2 regions of the Desulfovibrio aminophilus DSM 12254 genome follow, and region 2 is predicted to be linked to the other one. Evidence: predicted binding sites of a transcription regulator. Region 2 holds the regulator's gene; the other holds the start of a gene.
The links. The regulator sigma-54, encoded in region 2, starts transcription at its own class of promoters, with help from an activator protein. The targets are predictions, from matches to a motif close to CTGGCACGGNNNNTGCTT.
Positions count from the first base shown of each region.

Region 1 (7,393 bases), on a different contig from region 2:
CCGCCTGTGCAGCCTGCTGCCTTCGCTGGCCGCCGGACTGTCCTACGCGGTCTATGTAGTCTGCAGCAAGCCTCTCCGGATGTACGCGCCTGAAGCCATCATGATGATGGCCTGCCTGCTTTGCGGCCTCCTCCTCGGACCCTTTCTCTTCATTTCTCCGTTGCACTGGCTGCTGTCGGTCAAAGGCGTCCTGGTCGCGTTGAACCTCGGCGTCGTCACCGCGGCGCTTGCTTTTTCGCTCATGCTCGCGGGGTTGATGAAAACACCCGCGCCCACCGCCGCCACCTTGGGCCTGGCTGAACCGCTCTGCGCCGCGCTGCTCGGCTTTGCGTGCCTGCACGAACCCGTGACGGCCCAAGCCGTCACGGGCATCGCCTGCATTCTCTGCTCCGCGCTGGTTTTGATTTTCTGGCCGACGCCGCCTTGCGGTTCCGGCCGGAGTTCGCCAATATCTGAAAGGCGGGCCTGAAGAACAACAGCCCTGAGAGAGGGGGACTATGGATTTCGACATCCGCAAATTCCACAATGTCAGCCGCGCAAGCGTCCTGACCCAGGAAATGCAGGCCCTGTGGGACTCCATGGCCGTCGGTGTCGCCGTCGTGAACGCCAAGGGCATCTGCGAATACATGAATCCCATCCAGCGCCGCACCGACGGGTTCACAGAAATCAATGTGATCGGTCGGCACATCACCAGCCTCTATCTTCCTCACGAGCGCGACCTGATCCCCACCATGGAGTGCCTGCAGAAGGGCGAACCCCTCCTGAAGCGGGCCTACTGGTACAAAACCACCAAAAACTATCTGGCCAGCACGGTCACGGATTTCTTTCCTCTTTTCGATCGGGGCAAGAAGGACGGATGCATCGCCTTCATCATCTGGCTCGGGCCGGCCATGTTCGGCGACTCCGGGAAGAAGGCGAAATCCCCGCTCTCCAGCGTCAGCGCCCCGAGCCTTTACACCTTCGACAGCATCGTGGGCCGCGATGAAAAACTGCGCGCGGTCGTCGACGCCTCCAGGGTCGCCGCGGGAACCGCTTCCTCGGTGATGATCTGGGGCGAATCGGGCGTCGGCAAGGAGGTTTTCGCCCAGGCCATCCATACGGAAAGCGACCGGCGCGACAGACCGTTCATCCCGGTGAACTGCGCGGCGATTCCGGAAAATCTGCTGGAGTGCATCCTGTTCGGAACGGTCAAGGGATCCTACACCGACGCAAACGACAAGCCCGGCCTTTTCGAAAAGGCCGACGGCGGCACCATCCTGCTCGACGAGCTGAACTCCATGCCGTTGGCATTGCAGGCCAAGCTCTTGCGGGTGTTGCAGGAAAAACGTGTGCGACGTCTCGGCTCCTTCACGGAAATTCCGGTGGATGTGCGGATCATCAGCATCCTCAACGAGCCGCCGCTGCAGGCCGTGGAACGCGGCATCCTGCGCCGGGATCTTTATTATCGACTGGCCGTTGTCGGCCTGGAGATCCTGCCCCTGCGCGAACGCAAGGACGACATTCCGATGCTGGTCCGCTCCTTCGTGGAGGCCTCGGATCTGCGCTCCAAGTACGAACAGGTGGAATTCTCTCCGGAAGTGCTTCAGCTTTTCAAGGAATACGACTGGCCGGGCAACATTCGTGAACTCGCGCACGTGGTCGAGTGCTCAATGATCATGGTGGGGCCATCGGGCATTATCGAACAAGCCTGCCTACCGCAGCATTTCCTTGAGGCGAAACGTGAATATGGGCGCAATCTCGGCCTTGCGGCCAAGGGGTCCGTGACGGCCCAAGCTCTCCCGGAAGCGCCCGCGAACGAGTATTACGATTACAGCGACGTAAAACGCACCGAGGTCATCGCGCTCAAGAACTGCTTGAACGCATATGAACGCCGCTGCATCACGAACGTTCTGCGCGTGACCGGCGGCAACGTGGCCAAGGCGGCCCGCATCCTCGAAATGACGGCGGCCGGCCTGCGCTACAGGATCAAGACGCTGGAAATAGACGACGTGTATTGATCCCCGTCCCCCATCGCTCCCTTCGCAGCGCCTCGACTGCGGAAAAAATCTTCGAAAAAAGAAAAAAAACTTTCTCAATCTAAAAATTTGTTGCGCCCACCGTTCCGGGTTTTTGATAAAAAAATCAATTATATCAAATTAATACAAACAAAAATAGTGCTGGCATACCTCCTGCTAATGCAAAATATCACAAACTCCGCAATGGCGGAGAGCGCCACGAGCTGGCGGACATAATCGCACCACTTGCCAATCGGGAGGAATGACCATGACGACGCTTCCTTTCTCCAGCTCCAAGAAGCAAGCCATCGAAGAAGTGGCGAACATGACGTTCGACATGAACAAGGTGGCGACGGGACCAAAGGAATACAAGCTCAACTGGGAGACCATGAATTCGCGCTTCAAGGAACAGATGGAGTTCCTGATGAACGCGCCTCAGGTCATGGACGCCGAGCGCCTTCAGCACCTGCACGACGTATACAAGGAATTCGCGGGGGAGCCGGTCGTCTACATTCGCGCCAAGCTGCTTGAGCGCGTGCTCCTCAAGAAGAAGATCTTTCTCGACGGCAACCCCATCGTCGGCACCCTCACCAGCGCCCGCTGCGGCGTGCTCCCGTATCCCGAGTGGAACGTGCAGTGGATCAAGGACGAGATGCAGATGGCCAAGATGGCCTCTCTCGGCGAAATGAAGATCCCGCAGGAAACCGAGGAGCTTCTCCAGCAGACTTACAAGGAATGGAAGGGCCGCACCTGCATCGACTTGAACAACAAGATGTTCAAGGACATGTTCGGCTTCAACCCCTCCGCCTACCACAAGGGGGGCATGTACTACGAGAACGTCAGCGTCGCGAGCGGCTCCGGCATCGCCGACTACCCCAGGGCGCTGAATGAGGGAATGCGCGCAATCATCGACGACCTGAAGGATCGTCTGCGCAACTGCCCCACCACCCTCGACGACAAGGAGCGCTTCGATCTTTACCGCGCCATGATCGTGGTCTGCGAGGCCGTGGTCGCCCATTCCCACCGCTACGCCGAACTGGTGGAAAAGACCGCCGAGACGGAAACCGACCCGAAGACCAAGGCCGAGCTGCTCGAAATCGCGGAAATCTGCCGCCGCGTTCCCGAGTTCCCGGCGCGCAACTTCCGTGAGGCCGTCCAGTCCTTCTGGTTCATGCATCTGTGCATCGAGACCGAACAAATGGCCTGCGCCACCTCCCCGGGCCGCTACGGCCAGTATATGTATCCCTTCTACAAGAAGGACCTCGACGAAGGAAAGCTCAGCCGCGAACAGGTTGTCGCCCTCCTCAAGATGCAGTGGATCAAGCACATGGAGCTGGGTGAGTATCAGGGCGGCTCCTACGCCAAGACCCTCTCCGGCCACACCGGCCAGACCATCACGATCGGCGGCGTGGACAAGGACGGCAACGACGCCAGCACCGAGCTGGAGGAACTCCTGCTCGAAACACAGATCCAGGTGCGCGGCATCCAGCCCACGCTGACGCTGCTCTATCATCCCAAGATGTCGGATGCTTACATGAGCAAGGTCGTGCAATGCATCCGCGGCGGTTCGGGACAGCCCCAGATCCTCAACAACAACGTCGTGATCCAGCGCACCCTCGCCCGCTTCGCCCAGTATGAAGGCGGCATCACCCTGGAAGACGCCCGCAACTGCGGCAACTACGGCTGCGTGTCCACGGGCATCTGCGGCAAGGGCAGCTTCATCACCCAGGAAGACCAGCCGTGCCTCGCGAAGATCATCGAAATGGTGATGTACAACGGCACGGATCCGACCACCAAGAAGCAGCTCGGAATCGAAACCGGCGAATTCACCGAGTTCAAGAGCTTCGATGAGGTCTACGAGGCCTACAAGAAGCAGCTGAAGCACCTCTTCGGCATCTCCCGCAAGCACTCCGACCTGTCCCAGATGGCGCGCCTGCAGGTGGTGCCCAGCGTGCTCCGCTCGGTCATGTACGACGGCTGCATCGACAAGGGGAAGTGCGAAGAGGCGGGCGGCACCCGCTACCCGCAGGTCAACCCGATCATGACCGCCGGCGTCGACGCGGCCAACTCCCTGCTGGCCATCAAGCACCTCGTGTTCGACACCAAGAAGATCACGATGGCCCAGCTCATGGAGGCCATCAAGGCCAACTTCGAAGGTTTCGAGGACATCCGCAGGATGTGTTACGAGGCGCCCAAACACGGCAACGACTACCCCGAAACCGAAGCCTTCGTTCAGCAGTACTACCGCGACGTGGACGAGATCCACAACTCCATCGGTCCGGACTGCTTCGGCTACCGCACGCCGCTGGACGCCTACTCCCTCTCGTACCACAACTACTTCGGCGCGCTCATGGGCGCCCTGCCGACCGGACGCAAGGCGGGCGTCGCGCTCACCGACGGTTCCGTCTCCGCCATGCCCGGCACCGACCATGAGGGCATCACCGCCCTCATCAAGTCCGGCGCCCAGGCCATCGACACGGTTCGTTACGGCGCGAACCACTTCAACGTGAAGCTGGTGCCCGCGGCTCTCGAGGGCCCCGCCGGAACGCGCCTGCTGACTTCGCTCATCAAGACCTACTGCGACTTCGGCGGATCGCACATCCAGTTCAACGTCGTGACCTCCGCCACCCTGAAGAAGGCCCAGGAAGTCCCGCAGGACTACAAGAATCTCGTGGTCCGCGTGGCGGGCTTCAGCGCCTACTTCACCCGCCTCGACAAGGGCGTACAGGACGAAATCGTGAAGCGCACGGAATACGCGCAGGCCAACTGACCCTATGCCCCAAGGGGGACGCCGTTGCCGCTGCCGCGGCGTCCCCCTTCTTTGGTTCCCGCCTCATCAAATCGACTCGGAGTTCCTGACCATGCAAGAGGGAATGGTATACAATATTCAACGGATGTCGGTGCAGGACGGCCCCGGCCTGCGGACGACTGTCTTTCTCAAGGGTTGCCCCCTGCACTGCATCTGGTGCAGCAATCCCGAGTCGCAGAAGTTCGCGCCGCAGATGATGTACTTCGAGAATCTCTGCACGGGCTGCGGCGCGTGCGCCAATGCCTGTCCCAACGGCGCGGTCGTGCTTCTTGAAAACGGCAAGTTCGGGCGCGATCCGGAAAAATGTACCGACTGCGGCGTCTGTACGGAAGTCTGCCCCCGCCAGGCCCGGGTCATGTCCGGCAAGATCATGACCGTGGAGGAAGTCATGGAGGTCGTCCGCAAGGATGAACTCTTCTACCTCAATTCCGACGGGGGCGTGACGTTCGGAGGCGGAGAACCGACGGCCGGCGGGGATTTTTTCCTCGCCCTGCTGCAACAGGCGCATGACGAGGCCTACCACTGCACTGTGGACACCTGCGGCTGCTGCCCGGAAGACCGCTTCAGCGAAACGATCAGGCTGGCCGATCTGCTGCTCTTCGACTGCAAGCACATGGACCCCGAACGTCACAAGGCCCTGACCGGACAGGGCAACGCGCTCATATTGAAGAACATGCGGAACGCCTTGAGCTCCGACACCAAGGTGCGCATCCGCATGCCCCTCATGCCGGGATTGAACGACACGGAGGAAAATCTCGCGGCGATGGCCGACTTCTTTGGCGAATTCCACCGTCACGAGATCGAGATCATGCCGTGCCATTTCTTCGGAAGAAACAAATACCTCGCGCTCAACCTGTCCATGCCGCCTCTGCGCCAGTATACCCCCGAGGAGCTCAGGGCGGTCGAGGAGCGCTTTGGAAGATATGGGCTCAAGCCCGTCATCGTTTAACGACGGAAAACGGAGGAACAATGTTCACACTGGAAACAACGGATGAAATCCTCGAAAAGCTCCGCGAGATGCTGGCGGACGAGGACGAAGGCACCTGTGTGCGCCTTCGCGAGTACAAGGTAGGCGGTGGGTGACACAGCAAGATCGTGCTCGGTCTGGGCATGGAAGAAGCCGATGAGGACGAGGATGAACGGATCGACGTCGACGGCGTCCCGTTCATCGCGGAAAAGGACTTTCTGCTGAAGTACGGCAAGTCCTACACGCTGACCTTTGATGAGAACAAGCAGACCGTTTTGAACGCTACCGCCGCGCCATAGCGGGCCGCGCCGTTTCCTCGAGAATGACAGGCGCTTCGCGCCGAATCGGCCCTCCCGCGCGCACGGTACGTTCGAAAAGCAATTGCCCTGGAACGTCTCGGAAAACGGGCATGTGCCCGTCACCATGCGACACCCAAAAAGGAGGAACGATGTTCTCGGTCGAAACGACTGAAGAAATTCTCAAGAAACTCAGGAACATGCTGAGTGACGAGGAAGAAGACGCCTGCGTGCGCCTGCGTGAGTACAAGGCCGGCTGCGGCTGCCACAGCAAGATCATGCTTGGTCTGGGTCTTGAGGAAGCCGTGGAGGGCGAGGATGAACGGATCGACGTCGACGGCGTCCCGTTCATCGCGGAAAAGGACTTCCTGCTGAAGCACGGCAAGTCCTACATGCTGACCCTTGATGAGAACAAGCAGACTGTTCTGACCGCGCTGCAGCCACCCGCGTGAGGTTGGGACGAAATCCAAAAAGAAAGGCTCCTCCGGGAGCCTTTCTTTTTGGATGCGGTGTGGCCAGCGCCTCACGGCATCATTGGGGCCATATCCAGACCCGCGTTCACGGGCAGGCCGAGCATGAGGTTGGCGTTGGCCACGGCTTGTCCCGAGGCTCCCCGGCAGAGGTTGTCGATGGCCGAGAGGATGATGAGCCGCCCGGTGCGTGGATCCACCACCAGCCCCAGATCGCAGTACATGGTGCCGCGCACCCAGCGCGTTTCCGGCAGCGTGCCCGCCGGGAAGAGCCTCACCCAGGGCTTGTCGCGGCAGAAGTCCTCGTAGGCCGCGCGCACCCGCTCCGCGTCCGCGCCGGGCTTGAGCTTGGTGTAGATGGTGGCCAGGATGCCCCGGTCGATGGGCAGGATGTGCGTGTTGAAGGACACGGTGATGTCCGAACCGGCCAGCCGCGAAACTTCTTGTTCGATCTCCGGGGTGTGCCGATGCGTGGGCAGGCTGTAGGCCCGGAAGCTGTCGTGGGTCTCGCAGAAAAGCGTGGCGACCGCGGCCTTGCGGCCCGCGCCCGAGGCTCCGGACTTGGCGTCGATGACGATGTCGCCCGTCTCCACCAGCCCGGCGGACAGGGCCGGGGCCAAGCCCAGGATGGAGGCCGTGGGGTAGCAGCCCGGGTTGGCCACCAGGCGGGCGCGGCGCACCTCCTCGGCATAGAGTTCCACCAGCCCGTAGACGGCCTCGTCCAAAAGCGCCGCGCGGGTATGTCCGGTCTTGTACCAGGCCTCGTACACGGCCTTGTCCCGCAGCCGGAAATCGGCCGAGAGATCCACCACCTTGAGACCGGCGCGGATCAGGGCGTCGGCCGTCTCCATGGCCGC
Region 1 is NZ_AUMA01000007.1:71,807-79,199, reverse strand. It holds gene H587_RS17165 (DMT family transporter) at 1-469, shown strand, start outside; gene H587_RS0103955 (sigma-54 interaction domain-containing protein) at 498-1,997, shown strand; gene H587_RS0103950 (glycyl radical protein) at 2,320-4,764, shown strand; gene H587_RS0103945 (glycyl-radical enzyme activating protein) at 4,856-5,752, shown strand; gene H587_RS21315 (ErpA-related iron-sulfur cluster insertion protein) at 5,773-6,069, shown strand; gene H587_RS17160 (ErpA-related iron-sulfur cluster insertion protein) at 6,219-6,518, shown strand; gene argC (N-acetyl-gamma-glutamyl-phosphate reductase) at 6,590-7,393, opposite strand, start outside.
Region 1: the regulator sigma-54 is predicted to act here: its motif matches at 2,157-2,174, upstream of H587_RS0103950 (glycyl radical protein).

Region 2 (7,393 bases):
ATCACCGCCGATCGGATGACCTATGTGGAGAAGGACCGCAAGGTGACCTTCTCGGGCAACGTCCAGGCCGAGCACGAAGGTTTGCATCTCTGGGCGACCACCCTTTCTGCCTACTTCACCGAGGCGGGCAAGGGCGCCAAGGACGTGGCCGACAACATCGAGCGCATCGTGGCCGACGGCGGTGTGAAGATGAAGAAGGAAAAAAGCGAAGGCACCTGCCAGACCCTGATCTACTTCGTGAAGGACGGCGTCCTGCGCATGGAGGGCAACCCCCGGCTGAACGACGGCGCCAACAGCGTCGCCGGGGAAGTCATCAAGTTCTACGTCAAGGACAACCGCAGCGAGGTGCTCGGCGGACAGAACAAACGGGTGGAAGCCATCTTCCGTGTGCCCGAGGGGGCGAAGAAACCCTGATGGCCGGTCTCATCGCCACGAACCTAAAGAAGCGGTACGGCAACCGCGAGGTGGTCCACGACATCCACCTGAATCTCTCTCCCCGCGAGGTGGTCGGTCTGCTCGGCCCCAACGGCGCGGGCAAGACGACCACCTTCTATATGCTCGTGGGCATCGTCCGGCCCAACGGCGGGGAAGTGCTCCTGGAAGACCAGCCCATCACCGACCGACCACTGCACGAACGGGCCCGTCTCGGCATGTCCTACCTGCCTCAGGAAAGCTCCATCTTCCGCAAGCTCACCGTGCGCCAGAACCTCCAGATCATCCTGGAGCAGTCCGCTCTCTCGCCGGAGCGGCAACGCAAGCGCGCCGACGAACTCATGGACCAATTCGGCATCAAGCGACTGGCGGACCAGCCCGCCATGTACCTTTCCGGCGGCGAACGACGGCGGCTGGAAATCGCCAGGGCGCTCATTCTGGACCCAAAGTTCATCCTCCTGGATGAACCCTTCGCGGGCATCGACCCAATAGCGGTCATCGACATCCAGGAGATCATCTCCATGCTCAAGAAGATGGGCATGGGCATCCTCATCTCGGACCACAATGTGCGCGAAACCCTGAATATCTGCGATCGCGCCTATCTGGTCTACGAAGGCACGATCATTCTCGAGGGCACCCCGGAAGAGATCGTGCGCGACAGCAAGGCCCGCCAGCTTTACCTGGGCGAAGATTTCAGCCTCTGACCGCCCAGCCTTTTCCGTTTGCCCGCCGTGCCGGCCCGATTTACATGCCTCGCCAGACTTGGTACACTTTTTTCATGTCGGCGGTCTTCATCGAAAAACCAATACGGACGGGGAGTTCCGCGAGATCCTTGGTTGCGCCGTCCGGGTGACTGTGGCACAATGAAGCCGTAACGTGAAAAAATAAGCTGAATCGGGCCGCCCAAACGGCCCATAAAGGATGTTTCGGGCGTCATGGGACTTGAACTGAGACAACAACTCAAGCTCTCGCAGCAGCTGGTCATGACCCCCCAGTTGCAGCAGGCCATCAAGCTGTTGCAGCTCTCGCGCCTGGAGCTGGTGGAAACGGTTCAGCAGGAGCTTCTGGAGAATCCTTTTTTGGAGGAAGCCGAGACCGAACGTTCGGACCTGCCCATGGAAGAAATGCCCGTGGAGGTGGACCAGACCACGGCCACGCCTGAAATGACTTCCCCGGAACGCAGCGAGGAGATGATCCGCAGCACGGACTGGGAGAACTACCTGGGCGAATTTTCCAGCATCTCCAAGCAGGCCCAGGTTCGCGAAACCGAGATACCGGAGGAGGGCGTCTCCTTCGAGGCCCGCTTGGCCAGCAAGCCTTCTCTGGACGGCCACCTGAGTTGGCAGATGCGCCTGTCGCACTTCACCCCGCGGGAACTGGACATCGGCGAGGCGGTCATCGGCAACCTGGATTCCGGCGGCTATCTGCATGCCGACATGGACGACATTCGGGCCATGGTGCCCGACGCCGCGGACGAGGAGATCGAGGCCGTCATCCACCGCATCCAGCGCCTGGACCCGGTGGGCGTGGCCGCGCGCACTCCTCGCGAATGCCTGCTCGTGCAGCTCGAGATCCTGGGCGAGACCGACCCCATCCTGCTCTCACTGGTGGACGAGCACCTGGAAGACCTCGAAAAGAAGCGCTACAAGCCACTGGCCCGCAAGTTCAAGATCGACATGGAGGAGCTCAAGCACTACCTGGAAATCATCCAGAAGCTTGATCCCATGCCCGGGGCCAACTTCTCCAGCACCGAGCCGCACTACGTCTCCCCGGACGTCTTCGTCTACAAGTACGGCGACGATTTCATCATCGTACTCAACGAGGATGGACTGCCGCGCCTTCAGTTGAACACCTTTTTCGCCGACTCCCTGTCCCAGACCGCGGGCAAGGAAAAGGACTACGTCCAGGAGAAGATGCGCTCGGCGGCCTGGCTCATGAAGAGCCTCTACCAGCGTCAGCGCACCCTCTACAAGGTCGTGGAGAGCATCGTGCGCTTCCAGCGCGAGTTCTTCGAGTACGGCGTGACCAAGCTCAAGCCGCTCATACTCAAGGAAGTGGCCGAGGACATCGGCATGCACGAGTCCACGGTCAGCCGCATCACCACGAGCAAGTACGTGGCCACGCCGCACGGCGTGTTCGAGCTGAAGTTCTTCTTCAACAGCGCCCTGGACCTGGAGGACGGCACCCAGGTCGGTTCCGAGAGCGTCAAGGCCCTGATCAAAAAGCTCATCGGCGAGGAGGATCCCAAGCACCCCCTGTCCGACGAGCGCATCGGGGAAATCCTCAAGGATCACCTCAAGGTGGACATCGCCCGCCGCACGGTGGCCAAGTACCGTTCGGCCATGAACATCGCCTCTTCGTCCAAGCGCAAGGACATTCTCTGACCCTTGGCCCGTACACTCCTTACTCGAACAGGAGGATACATATGAACATCTCCTTCAACTTCAAGAATTTCGACCCGTCCGAGCATCTCAAGGAATACGCCGAGTCGCGTTTCGAGAAGCTCTCCAAGTTCATTTCCGACGCCGAGGATCCCGAACTGCAGGTCAACCTCTCCGTGGAGAAGTTCCGCCACAAGGCCGACGTGGTCTTCCTGGCCGACAATCTGCATCTTTCTGCCTACGAAGAGTCCGAGGACATGTACTCGACCATCGACATGGTCTTGGACAAGCTCGAAGCCCAATTGCGCCGGATGCGCGAGAAGCAGAAGGACCGCCGCCGCGCGGGCCGCGAACGGGCAGTGAGCATGGGCGTGCTGACCTTCATCGAGGAATCGGGGAAGCGCACCCCGTCCATCGCCGAGATGGACAAGTACGAGCCCAAGCCCATGAGCGTGGACGAGGCCGCCATGCAACTGGAGTCCAGGAGTTACGACTTCCTGGTCTTCCGCAACTCTGAGACTGATGGCCTGAACGTCATCTACCGGCGCAAGAACGGCGACTTCGGGCTCATCGACCCTGGAATCTGAAATGCGGCTTTCGGAATACCTGTCGCGGGACTTGGTCCTCTCGGACCTCAAGGCCACGGCCAAGGCCGATGTTCTGGCGGAGTTGACGGCGTCTCTGGCCGCCCTGACCCCGCCGGTCGATCCGGACGAGGCCGTGGCCGTCCTGCTTGAACGCGAAAGCCTCGGCACCACCGGCATCGGGGACGGCATCGCCATCCCTCACGGCAAGCTGCCGGGGCTGACCCAGATCGTGGTTGTGGCGGGGCGGAGCATCCAGGGCGTCGAATTCGATTCCCTGGACTTCAAGCCCTGCCACATCTTCTTTCTCGTGCTGGCGCCCGAGCAGGTGGCCGGTCTGCATCTGCGCATCCTGGCCCACATTTCTCGACTGCTCAAGGACGACTCCTTCCGGCGGAGCTTCATCTCCGCTCCGAACAGCCAGGCCCTCTGGGACCTGCTGAACGACAGGTGAGGCGCTGGTGGGGGATACCCGAAGCTTCTCGGTCATCGTGGTCTCGGGTCTCTCGGGCTCGGGCAAGAGCACGGCCCTCAAGGTCTTCGAGGATCTGGGCTTCTTCGTCGTCGACGGCCTGCCCGCAAGCCTGACGCCCAAGCTGGTGAGTCTCTTCCGTGAGCAGGACAGCAAGCACCGGGGTCTGGTGCTGGGACTGGATCTGCGCCAGATGGACTTTCCCGAGGAGTGGCGCAAGGCTTTCGGAGAATTGAAGAAACAGGGCGTCCGGACGCACATCGTCTTTCTGGAGGCCAGGCTGTCCGAACTGGTGCGACGCTACGCCACCACCCGCCGACCGCATCCCCTGGAAAGCCGGAGCCTCGGCCTGGAGCAGGCCTTGGAGACTGAGAAGGTGCTCCTGGACCCTCTGCGCAAGCGGGCCGACCTGGTGATCGACACCACCAATTATTCCATTCACGACCTTCGCCGGACCCTGCAGGAGAAGTGGACCTCGCTGGAGCAGGAAGTGGGTGTGCTGCGGGTCCACATCATCTCCTTCGGCTTCAAGTACGGCGTCCCCATCGAATCGGATCTGCTTTTCGATCTGCGTTTTTTGCCCAACCCCTATTTCGACGAGAACCTCCGGCCCCTGTCCGGCAAGGACACAATCATCGCGGACTACGTTCTGGCCAATGACCCTGGGGCGACGTTCCGGAGTAAGTTCTTGGACTTTCTCTCCTATCTCCTGCCCTTGTACCTGGCCGAGGGACGCTATCGCGTGACCCTTGCCCTGGGCTGCACCGGCGGCCGCCATCGCTCTGTGGCGGTAGCCGAACTGGTCTGCGAAGCACTTCGGCGCACCGGATACGCCGTGACCCTGGAACATCGACACCTTGAACTGGGTTGAGCGACATGGCCAACAACGAGCGGATTGAGGAAAAGCACATCGGAGTGGTGCTGGTCACCCACGGCAACTTCGGTGAGACCCTGTTGGAGGCGGCCTCTCTGGTCCTCGGCCCCCAGGAAGGGTGCCGAGCCGTGAGCATGGCCGCCTCGGCGGGCATGGAAGAACTGGTGGAGGGCATCAAAGCCGCCGTGTCGGCCACGGATCAAGGCGCCGGCGTGTTGGTCATGACCGATCTCTTCGGCGGTACGCCCACCACCCTGTCTCTGTCCCTGTGCAAGTCGGCGGCACTGGAAGTCATCACCGGCGTGAACCTGCCCATGCTCCTCAAGGTGCTCCAAAGCCGGAACCAACCCCTGGCGGAACTCTCGGCGCAGGCAAAGAAGGCCGGGCAGCAGGGCATCGTCGTGGCCGGGGAGATCCTGCGCCGCAACCGCGCGGAAGGCTAGACATGTCCTTGGAATCCCTCTGGGTGCGCATCGACAACCGGCTGATTCACGGCCAGGTCATTGAAGCGTGGCTCCCTTATACCGGAGCCTCCACGATCATCGTGGCCAATGACGAAGTGGCCGGCGACAGCATCCAGCAGGAAATCATGTCCCTGGCCATCCCCCAAAACACCACCAGCCTTTTTGTGCATGTGGAACGCACCCAGTTGGCTCTGGTCCAGGCCATGTCCGGCCACCCCCTCGCCGCGCTGGTGCTCTTCTCATCCTGCGCCGACGCCCGTCGGGCCTTCGAGCGCGGATTCCAGTTCGAGAGCCTCAATGTCGGCAACATCCACTACAAGCCGGGTCGGCGCCAAATATCGCCCAGCGTGGCCCTCTCCACCGACGACGAGTCCTGCTTGCGCTTTTTTTCCCAACATGGGGTAAGCCTGGACTTCCGCTGCGTTCCCAACGACCCCGTGCAAGCGAGGTTCAAATGATGGACTTCACTCTCGGCAGCCTCGCCTGGTTCAGCGCGGTCGGTTTTTTTTTGTCCTCCTCGGGCTCTGTCGCTCCAGCTTGAACCTGGGGCTCGTTGAACGCCCCCTGGCCATCGGTTTTCTCTGGAGCCTCTTTGGAGGTGACTGGAGCACCTCCCTGGCCGTTGCCGTCTTCTATGAACTTTTCTGGCTCGACGCCATTCCGGCCGGAACATACATTCCCCCGCATCTTGCCGCCTCGACCACAGCCGCCCTGGCGCTTGTCACGCATTTCGGTCTGACCCATCCAGCCCAGATCGCCGTGCCGCTCGTCTTGACCATGCCGCTTTCCTGGCTGGGCGCCCGCCTGGAAGGCGCGCTGCGCGAATGGCAGAACCGGAGCTATAGCGCCATTCTCCAGTGGGCCCGGCATTCCGCCGACCCGGACCTGCCTCCCCGGCTGGTTCTTCGGGCGTTGCGCACGTCAGCGCTTTTTTCCTGGCTGTTCTTCTTTTCCAGCATCCTGGCCTTGGCCGTGCTCACGGACCTTTGCCTGCTGCGCTTCGGGCCGCAACTGGCCACGTCACGGCTGAGCTGGACCCCGTTGTTCCTGGCCGCCGGACTTGGCGGGGTGCTCTCCCTGCGATTACGCAAGGCCCAGGCCCTGTTCGCCGCCGGGGCGGTTCTGGTCATACTTTTCTCCTTCGCCGGGATTTTCTGACTTGTCGGTGTGCGAACTTTGTGATAAATCGAACGAGCTTTGTCTGGCCCTTGGTATCCCACGCGGGGTATTGAAAAAACAGGACACTATCGAGGAGGATGTCATGGCTATTTACGTTATCGGTCACAAGAATCCCGACACCGACACCATCGCCGCTTCCATCGCTTTCGCCGACCTGGCCGCCAAGGCCTATGGCGGAGAGTTCATCGCCGCCGCGCAGGGCGCCTGCCCGCCCGAGTCCGAGTTCGTGCTGAACAAGTTCGGCGTGAAGGCCCCCGAGCTGTTGACCGAGGCCGCCGGCAAAAAGATCGCCCTGGTGGACACCACCGACAAGGCTCAGTTGCCCGCCGACTTCGACAAGGCTGAAGTCCAGTACGTGGTCGACCACCACAAATTGGGCGACGTGACCACCTCCAACCCGCTTGAAATGTGGGTCTGGCCCGTGGGCTGCTCCTGCACCGTGGTCGCCGCCATGTACGACTACTTCGGCGTGGCCGTTCCCAAGCCCATCGCCGGAATCATGCTCTGCGCCATCCTGTCCGACACCGTCATGTTCAAGTCCCCGACCTGCACCGAGAAGGACAAGAAGGCCGTCGAGAAGCTGGCCAAACTCGCGGGCGTGGCCGACGTCATGGCCCTGGGCATGGAGATGTTCAAAGTGAAGTCCGCCGTGGAAGGCACCCCCATGCGGGACTTGGTCTTCCGCGACTACAAGGACTTCAACATGAGCGGCAAGAAGGTCGGCATCGGCCAGCTGGAAGTGGTGGATCTGGGCATCCTGGCCCCCTACGAGGAAGCTCTCTACGCCGAGATCCAGAAGGTCAAGGGCGAGGACGGCGGCCGTCACAGCGTGTTCCTGCTCCTCACCGACATCATGAAGGAAGGCTCCAAGATGCTCTACGTCTCCGATGACGCCTCCGTCATCGAGAAGGCCTTCGGCGTGAAGCCCGACGCCAAGAGCGTCTGGTTGGACAAGGTCATGAGCCGCAAGAAGCAGGTCGTGCCTCCCTTCGAGAAGGCCTTCGCCT
Region 2 is NZ_AUMA01000006.1:296,558-303,950, reverse strand. It holds gene H587_RS19490 (LptA/OstA family protein) at 1-414, shown strand, start outside; gene lptB (LPS export ABC transporter ATP-binding protein) at 414-1,136, shown strand; gene rpoN (RNA polymerase factor sigma-54) at 1,368-2,816, shown strand; gene hpf (ribosome hibernation-promoting factor, HPF/YfiA family) at 2,858-3,400, shown strand; gene H587_RS0103460 (PTS sugar transporter subunit IIA) at 3,402-3,851, shown strand; gene rapZ (RNase adapter RapZ) at 3,859-4,740, shown strand; gene H587_RS0103450 (PTS sugar transporter subunit IIA) at 4,746-5,186, shown strand; gene H587_RS0103445 (PTS sugar transporter subunit IIB) at 5,189-5,665, shown strand; gene H587_RS0103440 (PTS sugar transporter subunit IIC) at 5,691-6,365, shown strand; gene H587_RS0103435 (manganese-dependent inorganic pyrophosphatase) at 6,469-7,393, shown strand, end outside.